DNA from 2 places in the Arthrobacter sp. CJ23 genome. Region 1 is predicted to be linked to the other one. Evidence: riboswitches for the same ligand, from Rfam matches in the RefSeq annotation. Region 1 holds a riboswitch; the other holds the start of a gene.
What was found. Region 1 has a riboswitch for cyclic di-AMP ahead of NVV90_RS20625 (glycoside hydrolase family 16 protein). Riboswitches for the same ligand answer to the same signal wherever they lie in the genome.
Positions count from the first base shown of each region.

Region 1 (7,256 bases):
TCAGGGTCCGCCGGGCAAAGCAGGTTAAAGCGAAAGGCCCCCGCCACCGGAATCCGGTAGCGGGGGCCTTCCGTGTCAGAAACTGACTACTTGCTGACGACCTCGAGGTCGATAACAGCAGAAACGTCCTCGTGCAGGCGGACGTTGGCCTGGTACGAACCAACAGACTTGATGTGGTTCGGCAGTTCAACGTTGCGCTTGTCGATGGCGCCGAGGCCAGCGGCCTCAACTGCAGCAGCGACGTCAGCCGGCTTGACGGTGCCGAAGAGACGACCGGACTCGCCGGCCTTCACTACGAGCTTGACCTTCTTGGAGGACAGCGCAGCAGCCTGGGCCTGTGCAGCTTCAACAGAAGCGTGCGCACGAGCAGCGCGGGCAGCCTTGATGGACTCAACCTGCTTCTCGCCACCCTTGGACCAGGTCAGAGCGAAGCCGCGGGGCAGCAGGTAGTTACGTGCGTAACCGTCCTTGACCTCGACAACGTCGCCAGCAGCACCGAGACCGGTAACTTCGTGGGTCAGAATGAGCTTTGCCATGTTAGTTAGTCCCTTCCTTAGCCGCGGCCAGCGCCGGAGTAGGGCAGCAGTGCAACTTCGCGGGCGTTCTTGATTGCCTGTGCGATCTTGCGCTGTTCCTGAACCGTGACGCCAGTGACGCGACGTGCGCGGATCTTTCCGCGGTCAGAGATGAACTTGCGCAGCAGTGCTACGTCCTTGTAGTCGATGACAGTGATGTCAGCGGCCTTCAAGGGGTTGGACTTTGGTTTGGGCTTACGGAGTTCAGCCTTAGCCATCGTGGAGCTCCTATTCTATGGAGCCCGTGGATATTGATCCACGGGATGGTGGTGTTCGACGGCGGTTGCCGCCCGGGTGCCTCGCGGCACTTCCGGCGGGTTCCGGCGTCGGACGATTTCTGTTTGTTTTAGAAGGGAGGTTCGGAATCCGGGCCGTTGCCCCAGCCGCCGCCTGCATTGCTGACCCCGGGCGTAGCCCAAGGATCTTCCTGCGCTGCGGGCTGGTTGCCGCCCCAGGTTCCACCGGAGTTGCCGCCCTGGTTTGCACCAGCGCCGCCTCCGAAGCCACCGCTGTTACCGCCGCCGAAGCCGCCCTGACCACCCTGGGCGCCGGAGCGCTGGGTGCGGTTGACCTTGGCATTGGCGTAACGCAGGCTCGGGCCGATTTCATCGACTTCGAGCTCGATAACGGTGCGCTTTTCGCCTTCCTTCGTTTCGTAGGAACGGCTCTTCAAACGGCCGGAAACGATGACGCGCATACCCTTTGTGAGGGATTCGGCCACGTTCTCGGCTGCTTCGCGCCATACCGATGCGCGGAGGAACAGGGTTTCCCCGTCCTTCCACTCATTGGACTGGCGGTCAAAGGTCCGGGGAGTAGAAGCGATGGTGAAGTTCGCTACTGCCGAGCCAGACGGTGTGAACCGCAGCTCCGGGTCATTGGTGAGATTACCGATGACCGTAATAGTGGTTTCGCCTGCCATCTACTGCCTCCTTGTTCGTTCCTGCGGGGTAAAGATTGAAAAGCCTGGAGCTGAAATTACTCAGCAACGACCTTCTGGTCTTCGGGGCGGATGATCTTGGTGCGCATGATGGTCTCGTTGAGAGACAACTGGCGGTCAAGTTCCTTGGCGGTAGCCGGTGCAGCGGTGAAGTTCACCACGGCGTAGATACCTTCGGACTTCTTCTTGATGTCGTAAGCCAGACGGCGACGGCCCCAGATGTCAACCTTTTCGATGGTTCCACCATCGTTGGTGATGACGGTGAGGAACTTCTGAAGCGACGGCTCTACGGTACGCTCTTCGACCTCGGGGTCGATGATTACCATCAATTCGTAAGGACGCATATGTGAACCCACCTCCTTTGGGCTAAGCGGTTACGGTATTTCCGTAACAGGAGGTTCATTTGCGATGCCGTGGGTCCGCCCGCCACCGGAAATTCGGCAGCGGGGCGTAGCACAGACTTCAATATCTTAGTCCATCTCCTGTGTCCAATGCTATTCGGCGGGTTTGCGGGGCAGAACAGGCGGGTTCGCGTATGTGGAAAACCGGGATGGCGGCAGCAAAACCGGGACCATGACCGGCCAGACGAGCACCCGGGCCCACACACGACAAAACCCCTGGAAGATCATGGACCTTCCAGGGGTTTCCTGTGCGCGGAGGGGGACTTGAACCCCCACCCCCTTTCGAGGACTAGCACCTCAAGCTAGCGCGTCTGCCATTCCGCCACCCGCGCAGGGTGATTCGGAGAAAAGCACCGAACAATCGGCGTTTCGTTTTTCTCCTCAACAGCGACAAAGACACTAGCACGGGGAGCGCAGAATCATGGATTCCTGTGCGGCAGGCGTGACTTCGCCAAGGCTCCCCCAGGAAAGTAGTTGCCAAATTGGAAAGTACTTTCTAGGCTGATCGAGCAAACACCAACAGGGGGAGACCATGAAGGCAGCACCGCTTTCCAAACCAACACCCGAAGAAGCCATTGCACTGCTGGAGCGGGCACAAGCTGTCGGCTCCGCCGCGACAGCCTCCGTCAGCTGGCCTCACACGGCGTTCATGGTGGCCTTTGGGGCCTCGACCTCACTGGGGACACTTGCGATGGGCTTGACCACCGGAGTCCCGTATTTGGTCAGCATGTTGGCCATGATGGTCTGGAACATCCTTTTGGTGACGTTCCTCGCCACCTTCGCCCGCTCTTCCAAGGCCGGCTTCAAGAAGCGCTGGGGCTTGTACCTATGGCTTTGGTCGATCACTTACGTCATCGCCGTGGTCCTGGCCTCCCTGTCCCAGGGCCAGAACATCATTGGGACCTGCATCGGCTCTGTTCTGATCCTCGTGGTGACAGTCTCGTGCGCTTGGCGTGAGGCGAAGGCATGACGGTCCCCGAGCATCCCCGGCATCGTCTCGCGGATTCCTTGACGCACCCGGTCCGGTTCTCGATCGTGGCTGGTCTTGCAGCTGCGGAGTCGCTGGATTTCAAGGACCTCAAGGAAGCCGTTCAGGTCAACGACTCAACCCTGAGCAAACAGATCTCCATCCTGGAGGCAGCCGGTTTCGTGGAGGTCAGGAAGAGCTTCGTGGGCAAGCTGCCGAGGACATCACTCAAGCTGAGCCCCGGCGGCAGGAAGGCCTGGGCGGTCCACCTTGAGGCGCTCCGGGAAATCGCAGGCCAATAGCAAGGCCAGCAGCCCCCACGGACCGCCGCCCGGAACGGCACCGGAGCGCCGGCGTCGTTCTTGGCTAGGGTAGGCCCCATGGACGCCGCGCCCTTGAACAGCATCATCATCCCGATCGTCTCCGCAGCGATCTTCCTCTACGCGTTGTATTTCGTGGTCCGCTCCGGCGTCCGCGACGGCATCCTGCAAGCCCGCAAGAAGGGCGGCGGCCAGGACCTGGAAGGGTGAGGACATGAAACAGGCAAGGGTCAGGCGCAGCCGGCTGCGCTTTGTGGTCATGGTCCTGGCGGGCGCAGCGGCCGCCGTAGCCACAGGCCTGGGCGGCGGCTGGCTCGCAGCCCCCGCCGTCGGCTGGGCCGTGGCCGCGGTCGTCTACGTCGCCTGGGTGTGGCTGGTGGTGGGCCGGATGGATCCGGAACAGACCCGTCTGCACGCCACCGCCGAGGACCCCTCCCGCGGCGCCACCGACGTGCTGATCCTCATCGCAAACCTGGCCAGCCTCGCCGCGGTGGCCGCCGTAGTGGTCGGCTCCCATGGGAGCGGAACGCAGGGCACGCGGCTCGTGTCGGGCGCACTGGCGCTGGCGTGCGTGGCGCTCTCGTGGATGCTCGTACAGACCCTCTTCACGCTGCGCTACGCGGAGCTCTACTACGGCACGGGCGAGGCCGCGGGCGGCGAGGTGGGCGGCATCAGCTTCAACCAGGAGCGCCCGCCGCAGTACACGGACTTCGCGTACCTGGCCACGAGCCTGGGGATGACCTACCAGGTATCGGACACCAACCTGGAGAACCACGGGATCCGCGCCGAGGCCCTCAAACACAGCCTGCTGTCCTACCTGTTCGGCACGGTCATCTTGGCGGCAACCATCAACCTGGTGATCGGGCTGGCCGTATAGGCTCGCCGTTCACCTGCCTTCCGGTGCAGGTTCCTTAAACGCGGACGGGGCAACCGCCGTCGTGCGCTGACGGCAGTTGCCCGGACGCTAAGGACGCTTACGACGCCGGGCCGGCGTCAACGCTTTCGAGCTCGGCGTCCTCGGCGGCTGGAGTCGCCGGGAGGGCGACGGCGCGGCCCTTGCGGTAGCGCCACACGCCGATTCCGACCACGACGGCGGCCAGGGCCAGCGACAAGATCAGGGATTCGCGGGTGGATTCCAGGATGACCATTCCGACCAGGAGGGCGATGATGCTGATGATCGCCAGCCAGGTCAGGTAGGGGAAGAACCACATCTTCAGGGCGAGGTCCTTGGCCGCGGCACCCATGCGGCGGCGCAGGATCAGCTGGGATGCGGCAATGACGAGCCACACGAACAGGGCGATGGCGCCGGAGGTGTTGACCAGGAACAGGAACACGGTGTCCGGTGCGATGTAGTTCAGGCCAACCGTGATGAAGCCAACCACGGTGGAGGCCAGCACTGCTGCCGCCGGCACGCCCCGCTTGGAGATCTTCATCCACGATTTGGGGGCGTCGCCGCGCTGGGACAGGGAGAACAGCATGCGGCTGGCCGTGTAGAGGCCGGAGTTCAGGCAGGAGAGCACGGAGGTCAGGACAACAATGTCCATGATGGTGCCGGCGCCCGGGATGCCGTAGAGCTCGATCACGGCAACGTACGGGCTCTTGGCCACGTTGGCGCTGTTCCACGGCAGGAGGGTGACCACAATGGCGATGGAGCCGATGTAGAAGACCAGGATGCGCCACACCGTGGACTTCACGGCCTTCTTGACGGCGTCCACCGGGTTTTCGGATTCGCCGGCGGCAATGGTGGCGATTTCGGCGCCGAAGAACGCGAAGACCACAACCAGGATTCCGGCCAGGACTGCGCCGGGGCCATTGGGCATGAAGCCGCCCTGCTCCAGCAGGTTGGTGACGCCTGGGGCGGGGACGCCCGGGATCAGGCCCATGATGGCGGCGATGCCTGCAACCAGGAAGATCACGATCGCGGCGACCTTGATGGAGGCAAACCAGAACTCGAACTCGCCGTAGGACTTCACGGAGCCCAGGTTGGTGAGGGTCAGCAGCACCATGAGGACCAGCGCGCCCACCCATTGGTCGATTCCCGGAACCCAGCGGTGGATGATCGCGGCCCCGGCCGTCGCCTCGATGCCGAGGACGATGATCCAGAACCAGGCGTACAGCCAGCCGATGCTGAAGCCGGCCCAGCGGCCCAGCGCCTTGTCCGCATAGGTGGAGAAGGACCCGGTTTCCGGGTTGGCGGCGGCCATTTCGCCGAGCATCCGCATGACCAGGATGACCACCAGGCCCGCCGCCATGTAGGCGAGAAGGATGCCAGGGCCGGCCTGCTGGATGGCCGCGCCGGAACCCACGAACAGGCCCGCGCCGATGACGCCGGCGATGGCGATCATGGACAGGTGCCGTGGTTTCAGTGACTTCGAAAGCTGTTGGTCAGCGTGCATGGTGGGGGCGCCGTCCTTTGGAGTTGGGGGGAGGGCCAGGGCGTGATGTGCGTCGGGCCACAGGGTTTTCACCCTAGCCCGGGCGCAAGGGGTCCAAGGTTGTGCAATCGAACAGTCAGGCGCGCCCAAAATCCACGCAATGCACAAAATAGGATAGCAATAGGGATCAGATATTGCTCATTAGGCAACTCTGAAATAGACCCGAAACGAGTCTTTCGGGACGCGGGCACCTCCGGCCGCGGCCAACACCAGCGAAGCCGCGGCGCGCAAGGAGGCGCTCCGCCGCCGTAATTTCCGTTACCTAATTGTGATTAATCCGGCGGCATGCTGTACGGTCGATCAAATGGGCCGACCGTTCCGGCCCACCTCCGGGCAGACGCCAAGCTCTGCCACTGCCCGGATTCCACTACTTTGTGGCAGAGACGGGGGACCCAGAGTCTCCGGGCCATGGCTTCCATGCCGGCCCTAGGGGTGAAGCCGCAGCGCTACGCGCGCGGCCGGATGACCTCATCCGAATCCGACAGCTAACTCCGCAGGCGTTGAGAGGTATACGACCATGTCTTCCAAGGATCAGTCGCGCCCTGAAGCGCGCCACAAAGCAAGCAATTCCACCCCGGCCACAGAGGGCAGGTCCCTGCTCAGCAGGGTCGCCCGCCAGGCCAAGCGCCCACGAAACATGGTGTTGTCGGCAGCCGTGGTGGCTGCCCTGCTGGGCAGCACCGCGTTCAGCCAGGCCTTCGACCAGTCCACAGCCTCGAGTGACCTGAGCCTGGCCTCCAGCACCTCAGGCAAGTCCGACCGCGCGCCGGGCCGGGCGAAGAACGCACAGGCACTGGCACCGACAACCGTGGCACCGGCCCCTACGGCCACTGCCACGGCGGCCCCCGCGCCCACCACGGAGGCCCCCTCCCCCACCGCAACCGCGCCAGCACCGGCACCCTCGCCGTCGTCGACGCCGACCGCTACCCAGACCACCACGGCCGCACCAGCACCCGCGCTCCCGGTCACCTCGTCGACGCCCATGCCCGTGGGGGTTCCCGGGGCCTGGACGATGGCGTTTGCCGATGAATTCAGCGGCACTTCGCTGGACACCAACAAGTGGTCCAACTGCTGGTTCTCCCCCACATGCGGAACCATGAACAAGGTCACCACGAGCCCCAGCAACGTCGCCGTCACCGGTGGCAACCTTGTCCTGTCCCTGAACTCGTCAACCTCCGGTTCGCTGGTTTCGACCAACCCGCGCGGCGGAGCTGGCACCGGCTACGAGTTCACCACCGGCTATGTCGAGGCGCGTATCCGCTTCCCCGGTGATGGCACCAACCTCTACAACTGGCCCGCGTTCTGGACAAACGGCCAGTCATGGCCCGCAAACGGCGAAAATGACATCGCCGAGGTCCTCAGCGGCAAGATGACGGTGAACTACCACTCAACGTCGGGCGCCCACAACCAGGGGACAGTCCCCGGGGACTGGTCCAACAACTTCCACACCTTCGGCCTTCACCGGATGGCCAACTCCGCTGACGTCTACTTCGACGGCGTGAAGGTGAAGTCCTACGCCACTGACGACGGCGGCGCACCGCAGTACATCATCCTCAACGTCGGGGCGTCGGGAAGCAGCCCGGCCGCCTACGGTGCCGCGTCCCAGGTCCAGGTTGATTAC
Region 1 covers NZ_CP102950.1:4,535,848-4,543,103, forward strand. The annotation lists gene rplI (50S ribosomal protein L9) at 87-536, opposite strand; gene rpsR (30S ribosomal protein S18) at 554-793, opposite strand; gene NVV90_RS20585 (single-stranded DNA-binding protein) at 922-1,494, opposite strand; gene rpsF (30S ribosomal protein S6) at 1,551-1,856, opposite strand; tRNA gene NVV90_RS20595 (tRNA-Leu) at 2,163-2,245, opposite strand; gene NVV90_RS20600 (hypothetical protein) at 2,446-2,883, shown strand; gene NVV90_RS20605 (transcriptional regulator) at 2,880-3,182, shown strand; gene NVV90_RS20610 (hypothetical protein) at 3,261-3,410, shown strand; gene NVV90_RS20615 (DUF1345 domain-containing protein) at 3,415-4,077, shown strand; gene NVV90_RS20620 (amino acid permease) at 4,175-5,596, opposite strand; cyclic di-AMP (ydaO/yuaA leader) riboswitch at 5,980-6,147, shown strand; gene NVV90_RS20625 (glycoside hydrolase family 16 protein) at 6,153-7,256, shown strand, end outside.

Region 2 (7,256 bases), 1.0 Mb from region 1:
ACTTGTCAAGCAGGCCCCTAGTGCGCTCCGGGGCGTGCGCCAGGATCTCCTGCACGCTTTCGGGGCTGGACGTCCAGCGCTGCAAGGCCAGGGCCGCGTCCATCGGGGTGCTGGCGGCGTGGATGCCAGCGCCGCTCTGGTGGAGTTCGGCCACCAGATGGACCACGCGCTGGGCGAACGCGGGCTGCAGCCGGACCAGCTCGGTGTAGCTGCGGCCCAATCCTGCAGGATAGATGCCGATGACGTCCCTGAGGCTGCCCACGGGCAAGTAGAAGCGCTGCCGGGTGGTGCCGTGGGCGGCGGCCCCGGCCGGCGGCTCGGCCCGGTGGACCAGCGCCAGTTCCTGGAGCTTGGCCAGGATCGGTTCGATGGCCGCGATCGTGGCACCGGCAATGACCTTTTTCAGTCCCGCAGCGGAGGCGCTGTGCCCGGTATCGGTGTTGGTGCACAGGTGCAGCGTTTCCAGGACCTGCATCTCGGGTTTGTTGAGCCGTTCCAGGGCCCGCTGCACACTGACGCGGGCACTTGCGCGTGCGGCCAGGGCCGCGAAATCCGGCGCCATTGGCGACATCAGGTCCGGCCGGGCGGCAAACAGGGCCCGCAGCGAGTTGTCGCTGCGTGCCTCCAGTTCCTTGCTGAGCGCGCGTATAAGGGACATCACTCCAACGTTACCGCCACGCGGTCCCCTAAGCCCTTTGTCAGGCTGACGTTATTGTCGTCGCCGGCGCCGCACATCATCCAGGATCAGCACGATCATCAGGATGAACGCGAGCGGCAGTCCGTACAGGGCCGTGGATGTTACCCAGACGGGGGCCGCCCCGCCACCGAAGGCAATCGCCATGACGGCGGCAACAGCCGCCAGCGACAACACCGCGACGACGGCGGCAATGATCATGAGGGGGCGGCGGTAGCCGGTGGATGTCATGCCTCAAACGCTAACAGCCGCGGCCCGCCGGCGTCCGCCGCCGGGTGCCCGTGCCCCCGCTTCCGCGCCGCAAAGCGGGATTACGGGGCAAGGCAGGATAACCTTGAAGGAACAGACCAACACGGACCGAGCTGCCACCCTTGTACCCGCACTACCCTGCGGATGCGGTGGCGGCCCGGCGTGTCTCCCAAGCAAGAACGAAGAAGGTTGATTACGTGCCTACCGGCAAGGTCAAGTGGTATGACAAGGACAAGGGATTCGGATTCCTCGCAGCCGAGGATGGCCAGGAAGTATTCCTGCCCAAGACGTCCCTGCCCGCAGGAGTAACGGAACTGAAGGCCGGCACCCGCGTGGAGTTCGGCGTGGCCGATGGCCGCCGCGGCGCCCAGGCCCTGGGTGTCCGGGTCCTGGAGAAGACGCCGTCCGTTGCCAAGGCCAAGCGTGTGAACGCCAAGGACCTGGCCCCCATGGTGCAGGACCTCGTCACCGTGCTGGACAACCTCTCCGGCTCGCTGTCCGCCGGCAAGTACCCCGAAGGCAACAAGGGCAAGGCCATTGCGATGGCCCTGCGCAAGGTTGCCGACGAGCTGGACGCTTAGGCCTGCCATGACTTCGGAATCCGCAGAGAGCACCCCGGCAGACGCAGCCACCGCAGCAACTGCCCCCGCCGCAGCAGCACAGGCTCCTGACGCCGGGGCCGGCTCTGCGCGGAAGGCCGGTGCCGGCAAGGCCAGCACCGCCAAGGCCAGTGCCGGGAAGAGCAGTGCAGACAAGCCCCGCGCCGGGGTTCCCGTGTGGCGCGTTGGAAAGCCGGACGCCTTCCTGGCGGCCGCCGTCGACGCTGCCCGCGAGGCAGTGGCCACCATTGCCGGGCCCGGCGAGATCGGCGCGCACCTTGCCGCCAAGTCCGAAGGCGACCGCGTGGTCACGCACCTCTTCGAGTCGCGGCTCAGCGGCTACCTCGGCTGGCAGTGGTACGCCGTGGTGACCCGCAATTCGCGCTCCAAGATTGTCACAGTCAGCGAACTCGGACTGCTGCCCTCCGAGGACTCCATCCTGGCCCCGGAATGGATTCCGTGGGCGAAGCGTGTCCGCCCGGAAGACGAGACCCCCGTGGTCGAGGAGTCGGTCGAAGGGCCCGCAGGGGAAGCTGTCGAAGAGATTGCCGCGGAAGCAGCGGATGGCGAAGGGCCCGACGCCGGCGCTGCCGCCGTCGAGCCTGACGACGAAGACTTTGACGAGGACTCTGACGACGAAGACTCCGCTGACGAAGACCCTGACGACGAAGAAGACTTCGACGAGGATGACGACGACGCAGCCGCGGCCGAATAGCAGTTGATGGCTGTGCGGGGTGGGTCTCGTCTGGATCATCCGGGCACGGTGGCTGCGGCTCCGCTTCGACCGCCGGGCCGGCGGACTGCGCTTCTTCCGCGTTGAGTCCCTGGAGCACCCCCCGGAGGCGCTAACGACGACGGCGCCGCCCGGGATTCGCACCCGGACGACGCCGACCAGCCCTGACCGCGGAAGCCCGCGCAGAGCGCTACTTGCGCAGTTCGCCCACCACGTAGTCGATGCTGGCCAGCAGCGCCGAGACATCGTCCGGGTCGATGGCCACGAACGTGGCGATGCGCAGCTGGTTGCGGCCCAGCTTGCGGTACGGCTCGGTGTCCACGATGCCGTTGGCGCGCAGCACCTTGGCGATCGCGGCGGCGTCGATGGAGTCGTCGAAGTCGATGGTGGCGATGACGTTGGAGCGGTCCTCGGCCTTGGCCACGAACGGGGTGGCGTACTCGGAGGCCTCGGCCCAGGAGTAGATCCGGCCGGCGGAGTCAGCGGTGCGTCCGGCGGCGAAGTCCAGTCCGCCGTTGCTGTTGAGCCACTGGACCTGGTTTTCGAGGGTCACCAGGGTGGAGAGCGACGGGGTGTTGTAGGTCTGGTTCAGCTTGGAGTTGTCGATGGCGGTCTGGAGGTCCAGGAAGTCCGGGATCCAGCGGCCGCTTGCCTTGACGCGGGCGGCGCGTTCCAGCGCGGCGGGGGAGAAGAGGCCGATCCACAGCCCGCCGTCGGACGCGAAGTTTTTCTGCGGGGCGAAGTAGTAAACATCGGTCTCGGCAACGTCCACGTCCAGGCCGCCTGCCGCGGAGGTGGCGTCCACCAGGACCAGGGAACCGGCGTCGGCGCCTTCAACCCGCTTGACCGGGGCGGCCACACCGGTGGAGGTTTCGTTCTGCGGCCAGGCGTAGGCGTCCACGCCTGCCTCGGCCTGGGCAACCGGGCGGGTGCCGGGCTCGGACTTGATGATGGAGGAGGCGTCCAGGAACGGAGCTTTGTTGGTGGCCGAAGCGAACTTGGAGCCGAACTCGCCGAAGGACAGGTGCTGGGCCTTCTTTTCCACGAGGCCGAAGGTGGCGACGTCCCAGAAAGCGGTGGATCCGCCGACGCCGAGGACCACTTCGTAGCCTTCGGGGGCGCGGAAGAACTGGCTGAGGCCTTCGCGGACGGAGCCCACGAGGTTCTTGACCGGCGCCTGGCGGTGCGAGGTGCCCAGGATGGTTGCCGATGCGGCGGACAGCGCTTCGATCTGCTCGGGGCGGACCTTGGACGGGCCAGCGCCGAAGCGGCCGTCCTTGGGCAGCAGTGCGGCGGGGATGGTGATGCTGTTGTCGCTCACGTGTGGCTCCAATGGTGAAGTATCGGTCGAGATGGGTCGCGGCAGGTGGCATCGGCTGCCTCTTCGACTCCCCAATTCTGCCTGACGTCGCGGGCGCGCAGGAACCCGCGGTGTCATAGTCCGCCACGTGGAACACCCGATGTCCACAGGGTGGTCAGGCACCCCGGCGAAATTATCCAGACTAATTCTAAATAAGCTAGGCTGGGGGTTGGCGTCCAAGGGGCCCGGGCTGAGTACCGAAGCCCACCGCCGGGACGCGGTACGGTGGAAATTACGCAAATACTGCGTTCGAGGAGCTGAGCTGGATGACGGATCTGATCGATACCACTGAGATGTATCTTCGGACCATTTTGGAGCTTGAAGAAGAGAACATCGTGGCACTGCGTGCACGCATTGCCGAACGGCTGCGCCACTCTGGCCCTACCGTCTCCCAGACCATCGGCCGCATGGAACGCGATGGCCTGGTGGTGGTCAGCAACGACCGCCACCTTGAGCTGACCGAAACGGGCCGCAAACGCGCCACCGAGGTCATGCGCAAGCACCGCCTTGCCGAGCGGCTCCTGGCTGATGTGATCGGCCTGGACTGGGCTTACGTCCACGACGAAGCCTGCCGCTGGGAACACGTGATGAGCGAGCGCGTGGAGCGCCGCCTCTACGAACTCCTGGGCCACCCCACCGAATCCCCCTACGGGAACCCGATTCCCGGCCTCGAGGCGCTGGGCGGAAGCGCGGGCAAACTGTTCTCCGAGGGCGTCATCAACCTGATCGACGCCATGGACGGCTACGCGGCGGATTCCCGCGTGGTGGTCAGCCGGCTTGCCGAGCCCATCCAGGTGGAGCCCGAGCTTCTGGTCCAGCTCGACGAGGGCGGCATCCGCCCCGGCGCCAAGATCTCCCTGGAGCGCGTGGGGGAGTACATCTCCGTCCGCGTGCCCGACATCGAGGGCGCGCTGGAGCTGCCGCCCGAGGTCGCGGCCCACGTCTTCGTTACCGTCAGCTAGGCCGGCCGCCAGGCAGCTGGCCATGCGGGCTGACCCGCCGCGGACGCTGTGGCCCCATGGCAGTGATGCATCACCTGCAGGGGTGTCCGATGTGCGCGCCGAGGCCATGTGACCTGCGGTTTTGCCCGAAAGCTGCTATGGACGGTGTGCTGACGCCGCCTGCCGAAAGATAACGAAATTATTACCGCGCACCTTAATCACCTATAGTTGACTACTAGCGCCGATATCAAAGCGTTACCTGATCTGGAGCCGAGCTCTGCCAGCGGATCAGGTGTGTCACCCACTACTGGCAGAGGCGGAGGAACCACAAGCGGCTGTCTAAAGAAGCAGCCTTGGGGTGAAGTCCGCAGCAGAAGTGCCCACCAACGAAGGTCCCTCCGGGGATACCTCTGTGCCGTGTGTCCTTCGTGCGGACCGGGTCTTTGAACTCTCTGACCCGAATCCGACAGCTAACTTCGCAGGCTATCCAGAGAGGAAACACTTTTGAGCACGCAAAACGTCAGGGGTCGCCGCCGCTCGCCGGATCCCGTTGCTGAGGTGCGGACCGCCAGAGTTGTCTCGGCGCAGGACCGCCCCCGCGACCCGCACCGCGAGGTACGCCGCCGCAAGGGCGCACTGCGCCAGGTGGCCGACTTCGCGGCAGCCAGCGGCGTAGGACAGAAGGCCGGCGTTGCTCTCGCTGCCACCGGACTGGCCCTGACCGTGGCGTTGCCCGCCACAGGCCCCGTGATGGCCACCTCCGAATCGGGCCAGGCCGTGTCGGCCATGTCAGCGGGCAGCCAGCCCGCCGTCTCCGCTGCGGCAACGGCGAAGATCGACTTCAGCCGCGCGGCGGTCGCCACCAAGGCAGACCCGGACGGCAAGCTCAAGCAGCTCCTCAGCGCACAGTCCGCAGGTTCCATCCAGCGTGCTTCCTCCCTGGGCACCCTTGGCAGCCCCCTGGACTCGCTGGTCACCGCTTCGCCCTTCGGCTACCGCATCAGCCCGCTGACTGGCGGCGCCGGCGACTTCCACCGCGGCCAGGACTTCGTGGCCCAGTGCGGCACCCAGGTCCATGCGGCCGCGGCGGGCAAGGTCACGTTTGTTGGCTGGCACCCCTATGGCGGCGGCAACCGGGTGGTAGTGGACCACGGCAACGGCCTGGAGACCACCTACAACCACCTGTCCTCCTTCACTGTCCAGATGGGCCAGACGGTCAACCGCGGCGACGTCGTGGCCCTCAGTGGCACCACCGGCGCCTCCACCGGCTGCCACCTCCACTTCGAGGTCCAGGTCAACGGCGAAGTCGTCGATCCCATGGGTTGGCTGTAACGATTTGAGGGTTGCCTCTCGGATGCTGGCAACGGTCCGTGATCTGAATGTGACATTCAGCTCCAACTGTTGTACCGTCTAAAGCACATCGGCTTTTTAGGGAGCCGGTCCACTTGAGTGGATTGCCTAGCTCTGCCACCACTCAAGATCCGTTCGCAAAAATCGTCTGGCAGGGGCGGGGGAACCAATTTTGGCCTTTGAAAGAAGGCCTTGGGGTTAAGTCGCAAAGCTTCCTTGGAAGCGGCGCGGCCGGGTGACTCCCATCCGAATCCGACAGCTCACCTCGCAGGCATTGGGAGAGGCTACCTTCGTGTCTTCACGCAACACCCTTGCGCGCCATCGCGCCGAAACGGTTCGTACGAACCCGTTGAGCAACATTTCCAAGGCTGTTTCCTCTAATGCCGGCACCGTTGGCCGCCAGGCCGCCGTTATCGCAGCGGCTTCCGGCCTCCTGCTGAGCGCGGGAGTGTCCGCCCAGGCAGCGGACCTGGACGTCGCCGCCTCAGAAACCGGCAGCACGCAGCTGGTTGTCACCGCAGCTTCCTCGGCCACCGTTTCCTTCGAGCGCCCCGTTGTGGCCACCAAGGCAGCCCCCAAGGTTGTCGAACGCCCGGCAGCCGCTGCCACTGCCGTGTCGGCCATGTCCTCCACCTCCGCTGAAGGCTCCGCAACGGCCGCAGGCTCCGGCCTGGCAGCCATCGCCTACACCGGCATCGGCCACCCGTACGTCTGGGGCGGCAACACCCCCAACGGCTGGGACTGCTCCGGCTTCACCCAGTGGGTCTACGCCCAGGCCGGCATCAGCATCCCCCGCGTCAACGCCTGGACGGCCATGACCCCCACGGCCACTCCGGCCCCCGGCGACCTCGTCATGCAAAACGGCGGCGCACACGTTGGCATCTACGTCGGCAACGGCATGATGATCAGCGCACTGAACCCCGGCCAGGGCACGCTCCTGCACTCCGTGGCTTCCACCGGCACGTCCTCGTTCTACACCCTCCGCTAAGAATTCTGTCCGGGGTGCGTCAGCATGCCCCCAAGATGCTGACGCACCCGCAAGCCGCATGCTGTTTGCCCGCTGCGGAAGACCAAAGAGAGAAACTTATGACTACTCGTGCGAACACCATTGCGCGGCACCGCGCCGAGGCACCCAAGACCAGCTCGCTGGCCGTCATTGCCAAGGCCATCGGTGACAACGCAGGCGGCGTGGGCCGCCAGGCAGCCGTCATTGCTGCTGCTTCGGGCCTTGTCCTGACGAGCGGCATCGCGGCCAACGCCGCCGAAGCCAACGTCCAGCGCGAATCGACCTCCACCAGCACCCTGGACGTCCAGTCCGTGGTCCAGGCGA
Region 2 covers NZ_CP102950.1:947,065-954,320, forward strand. The annotation lists gene NVV90_RS04315 (helicase-associated domain-containing protein) at 1-658, opposite strand, end outside; gene NVV90_RS04320 (hypothetical protein) at 710-925, opposite strand; gene NVV90_RS04325 (cold-shock protein) at 1,141-1,524, shown strand; gene NVV90_RS04330 (DUF3027 domain-containing protein) at 1,532-2,257, shown strand; gene serC (phosphoserine transaminase) at 2,466-3,596, opposite strand; gene NVV90_RS04340 (metal-dependent transcriptional regulator) at 3,902-4,597, shown strand; cyclic di-AMP (ydaO/yuaA leader) riboswitch at 4,835-5,076, shown strand; gene NVV90_RS04345 (M23 family metallopeptidase) at 5,081-5,908, shown strand; cyclic di-AMP (ydaO/yuaA leader) riboswitch at 6,046-6,214, shown strand; gene NVV90_RS04350 (C40 family peptidase) at 6,285-6,914, shown strand; gene NVV90_RS04355 (C40 family peptidase) at 7,013-7,256, shown strand, end outside.
Region 2: it holds a riboswitch for cyclic di-AMP, as region 1 does, so the genes downstream of both, NVV90_RS04350 (C40 family peptidase) here and NVV90_RS20625 (glycoside hydrolase family 16 protein) in region 1, are expected to answer to the same signal.